Regions from separate parts of the Vescimonas sanitatis genome, predicted to be linked through region 2. Evidence: a T-box and tRNA genes for the amino acid it is inferred to sense, from the RefSeq annotation. Region 2 holds a T-box; the other holds one or more tRNA genes.
What was found. The T-box of region 2 lies ahead of ACOMDU_RS07325 (phenylalanine--tRNA ligase subunit alpha). A T-box ahead of a tRNA ligase gene usually reads a tRNA of that ligase, here a tRNA-Phe.
Positions count from the first base shown of each region.

Region 1: it has a tRNA-Phe gene. The T-box ahead of ACOMDU_RS07325 (phenylalanine--tRNA ligase subunit alpha) is inferred to sense a tRNA for this amino acid. The anticodon was not compared.

Region 1 is NZ_JBMGPW010000003.1:203,380-205,626, reverse strand. It holds gene ACOMDU_RS05785 (class I SAM-dependent DNA methyltransferase) at 1-169, shown strand, start outside; gene hslO (Hsp33 family molecular chaperone HslO) at 257-1,135, shown strand; tRNA gene ACOMDU_RS05775 (tRNA-Val) at 1,221-1,297, shown strand; tRNA gene ACOMDU_RS05770 (tRNA-Asp) at 1,305-1,381, shown strand; tRNA gene ACOMDU_RS05765 (tRNA-Phe) at 1,385-1,460, shown strand; tRNA gene ACOMDU_RS05760 (tRNA-Gly) at 1,487-1,562, shown strand; gene ACOMDU_RS05755 (hypothetical protein) at 1,684-2,046, shown strand; gene ACOMDU_RS05750 (prepilin-type N-terminal cleavage/methylation domain-containing protein) at 2,109-2,247, shown strand, end outside.
Region 2 is NZ_JBMGPW010000005.1:31,235-33,481, reverse strand. It holds gene pheT (phenylalanine--tRNA ligase subunit beta) at 1-194, opposite strand, end outside; gene ACOMDU_RS07325 (phenylalanine--tRNA ligase subunit alpha) at 213-1,250, opposite strand; T-box leader at 1,321-1,532, opposite strand; gene ACOMDU_RS07320 (NAD(P)H-hydrate dehydratase) at 1,664-2,247, shown strand, end outside.

The DNA of each region.
Region 1 (2,247 bases), on a different contig from region 2:
ATGGCGCCGCAGCGCGGAGGTGCACCGGCAGCGGGCCTACTCTGTGGAGGAACTGACCGCCTGGCTGGCAGCGGCGGGCTTTGGCGATGTTCGGGTCTACGGCGATATGCGTATGCGCCGGCCCCGTGCGGATGAGCAGCGGGTCTACATCAGCTGTGTCCGCAAATAAAGCGGCCCGGTACTCGGGCGGATCAAAAGGAATGACCGCGCCCCGCCCTTTTGGGCGGGGCGTGTGAGGCGAAAGAGGGTTATATCTATGGCAGATCGTATCGTAAGAGCTATTTCCACCGACGGCATGGTGCAGGCGGCGGCCATTTGCAGCCGTGGCCTGACGGAGCGCGCCCGGCAGATACACAAGACGCTGCCTGTGGCCACGGCGGCGCTGGGACGCACGCTGGCGGCGGCGTCCATGATGGGCAACGCACTGAAAAGCGACGGCGCCAGCCTGACGCTGCAATTCAAGGGCGGCGGTCCGCTGGGCACGGTGCTGGCCGTCAGCGACAACGAGGGCAACGTGCGGGGCTACGTGACCAACCCCCATGTGGACCTGCCTCTGCGGCCGGACGGCAAGCTGGACGTGGGCGCGGCCGTGGGTCATGAGGGCACATTGACGGTCATCAAGGACCTGCACATGAAGGAGCCCTATGTGGGCACCATCGATCTGCTGGGCGGCGAGATCGCCGAGGACGTGGCGGGCTATTTCGTGGAATCGGAGCAGATCCCCACCGCCTGTGCCCTGGGCGTACTGGTGGACCGGGACCAGAGCGTCAAGGCCGCCGGTGGATATCTTATCCAGCTGATGCCCGGCGCGGGGGAGGACGTCATCACCAAGGTGGAGGGCGGCATCATGGCCGCGGGGCCGGTTTCGGCGCTGCTGGACAAAAACGACGACCCGGAACAGCTGCTGCGGGACGTGATGAGCGACTTTGACCTGAAGATACTGGAGACGTGCCCAGTATCCTACAAGTGCTATTGCAGCCGGGAACGGGTGGAACGGGCGCTGATCTCCCTGGGCCGTGACGAGCTGGAGCAGATGCTCTCCGAGCAGGGCGGCTGCCAGCTGACGTGCCAGTTCTGTGACGCGGTGTACGACTTCTCGGCGGAGGACCTGAAGGGCCTGCTGAAAAATATGTAAGGAAAAGGACAAAAATTGAAAAATTTTTGTTGACAGATGCGGATGGGAACGTTATAATATGCCTTGTCGTTTGAACGACAGGTACGGGAGCATAGCTCAGCTGGTTAGAGCACCTGCCTTACAAGCAGGGGGTCACTGGTTCGAGTCCAGTTGTTCCCACCATCCACACGGCCAAGTAGTTCAGTTGGTTAGAACGCCAGCCTGTCACGCTGGAGGTCGAGGGTTCGAGCCCCTTCTTGGTCGCCATATGCCTCGGTAGCTCAGTTGGTAGAGCAGCGGACTGAAAATCCGCGTGTCGCCGGTTCGACCCCGGCCTGAGGCACCATAGGCGCCGCAATAGTGGTGCCGCCTGCGGGCGTAGCTCATCTGGTAGAGCGCGACCTTGCCAAGGTCGAGGTAGCGAGTTCGAGCCTCGTCGCCCGCTCCAAAAAGAAACACCATCCATCAGGGTGGTGTTTTCTTTTTGGAATGTCGCGGGCAGGCGCGAACACGCTGCCTCGACCGGCGCGAAGCGCGTTAAATCAAGAGGTCCGGCAGGGCTCCTGCGAATGGCTCTGCCATTCGTGGGATGCCGGCAGCGAGTCGAGCCTCGTGATGAGGACATCGCCGCCCGAACGCTGGAGTACATGACTGCGATGGAAACTGCTCCGCAGCCCGAAGCCAGCGGGCTGGAGGGTGACTACCGCATCCTTGCCGACTTCAATGGCACGATACTGGCGGGAACGCATAGTAAACACGGCATCCAGTTTGTTACCTGGGATCGGGACTATGATCGCACAGACGTGGCTCTCCGATGGCGAAATACCGGTGCGGCTGAAAAGTGGGATCGAAAAAAGCAGAGTTTTCGCAGAAATCCTTTTTTGGCTTCATTTGATTACTTTATTTTTCGACAGCGGTGTGTTATACTCTAAAGATAACAATTCATGATGGGTGCACCATGTGTTTGTCCTATCAAAGATAAAGTAGGGATCATATGAAACGAAAACGAAATCGCAGCGGATTTACATTGATGGAAATGCTGATCGTCATTGCGCTCATTGCCGTACTGATCGCGATCGCGATTCCGGTATTTGCGTCACAGCTTGAAAAGAGCAGGGAGGCCACAGACCTTG
Region 2 (2,247 bases):
TTCAGCTTGTCGGCGTTGGGGTGCTGCTCGATGGTGTTGATAACGCCCACCACCATGTCGTGGAAGGACGCGCCCAGATCGGTGGCGTCCTCCACCTCCACGGTGGACATGGTCAGGTCGTAGGCCAGCTTTTTCAGGTCGGCGTCAGCCGGCAGCTGGACGTAATCGCGGATCCAATTCAAAGATACTTTCATGTCGTGTACCCTCCCTTATCAGCGGAACTGTTCCAGGAAGCGCAGATCGGCGCTGTGGAACAGACGGACGTCATCCACGCCGTAGCGCATCATTACCAGGCGGTCCAGACCGATGTTGACGTAGAAGCCGGTGTATTCATTGGGGTCCAGGCCGGCGGCCTTCAGCACGTTGGGGTGAGGCGTGCCGCCGGGCATGACCTCGATCCAGCCCACGTGCTTGCACACACTGCAGCCCTTGCCGCCGCAGACCAGGCAGCCCATGTCGATCTCAAAGCCGGGCTCGACGAACGGGAAGAAGCCGGCGCGCATACGGACCGGAACGTCGCGGCCAAAGACCTTGCTGAGGATGCTCTTGATCATCACCTTGCCGGAGGCAAAGGTGAAGTCCTTGTCCACGATCAGCGCCTCGTACTGGAAGAAGGCACGCTCGTGCCGGGCGTCCGTCGTCTCGTTGCGGTACACCTTGCCGGGATACACGAAGCGGTAGGGGGCCTTGTGGGTCTGGAGATAGCGGACGGAGCCGCCGGTCAGGTGGGGCCGCAGGCACAGCTTGTCCCAGCATTCGCCCTTGTCATGGCCCGCCAGCCAATAGGTGTCCATGCTCTCGCGGGCGGGATGGTTGGGGGGGAAGTTCAGGTTGTCGAAGCCGTAGAGCTCGCTGGTGATGTCATCCTCCTCAAAGATCTCAAAGCCCATGGAACGGAAGGCGTCATTCAGGTCGTAGCACATCTGGGTGATGGGGTGCAGACCACCGCTGAGGGGCATGGTGCCGGGGACGGAGATGTCAAAGTCCGGGTCCACCTCGGAGGCCTTCATCTTCAGCTCGTCACGGCGCTCGTCCAGCAGGGCGGACAGCTGTCCTTTCACCAGGTTGACGGCCTTGCCCATCTCGGGTCGCAGGGATACATCCAGCTTGGGCAGCTCCTTCATCAGCTCGGTCAGGCTGCCCTGCTTGCCCAACAGCGCGGCCTTGATGTCCTGAAGCTCCGTCTCGGTGGCGACGGAGGCGATGCGCTGCTTGCCCTCGGCCAGCAGCTGTTCCAGTTTTTCTTTCATGTATTTGCTTCCTCCTCTTCAGAGTTGTTTAATGGGGTAAAGCGCAATAAAAAACACCTTTCATCCCATGTCTTGGGACGAAAGGCGAACTTCCGTGGTACCACCCAGCTTCGCGGACCTTGTCCGCGCACTCATTACCCGGTAACGGCGGGGCCCGGCCGCGCATTTCCTCGCGGCAGCTCCCGGGCGAACACTGCGGTACATCCCAAGTCGGCTTGCAGCCGGTGGCCGACTCTCTCTGCCGGATGCGTGGGCGCAGATCTTCCCGTTCACAGCTTTTTTGCTTGATGGATAACTTATACCACAACAAAGGGAAACTTGCAAGCACTTTTTTCGCGGCGCGATACGAAAAAAGCAGGTTTTGTAATTGACATATGTGCTATACTGTACAAAAAGGCACGGGGAGGTGCGCTATGCAGGTCATCGACAGGGCGTTTGTGCGGGGCCTTATGCCCGCCCGGGACCAGGGCGGACACAAAGGGACCTTCGGCAAGGTCTATCTGCTGGGCGGCAGCGTGGGGTACACCGGCGCGCCGGTGCTGTGTGCCGGCGGGGCGGTACACAGCGGCTGCGGGCTGGTGTTCCTGGGCGTGCCGGAGACGGTGTGGCCCATCGCGGCGGCCAGATGCCTGTGCGCTATGCCTCATCCGCTGGCGGAGCAGGACGGAAGGCTCTCCGCGGCTGCGGAGACGGAGATACGCCACCGTGCCGCCGTCTGCGATGCCGTGGCCGTGGGCTGCGGCCTGGGGCGGAGCGAGGGCAGCGATGCATTGGTGAACGCGCTGCTGACGCTGGAAAAGCCGCTGGTGTTGGACGCCGACGGCATAAACGCGCTGGCGGGGCATATAGATACATTGTCCTGCCGCCGGGGCCGTGTGACGGTGCTGACGCCCCACGACGGGGAACTGGCCCGCATCGGCGGCGACATGACCGCGCCCCGTGAGGCGGCGGCCGCCGCCTTTGCCGCCGATCACGGCGTGTACCTGATCCGCAAGGG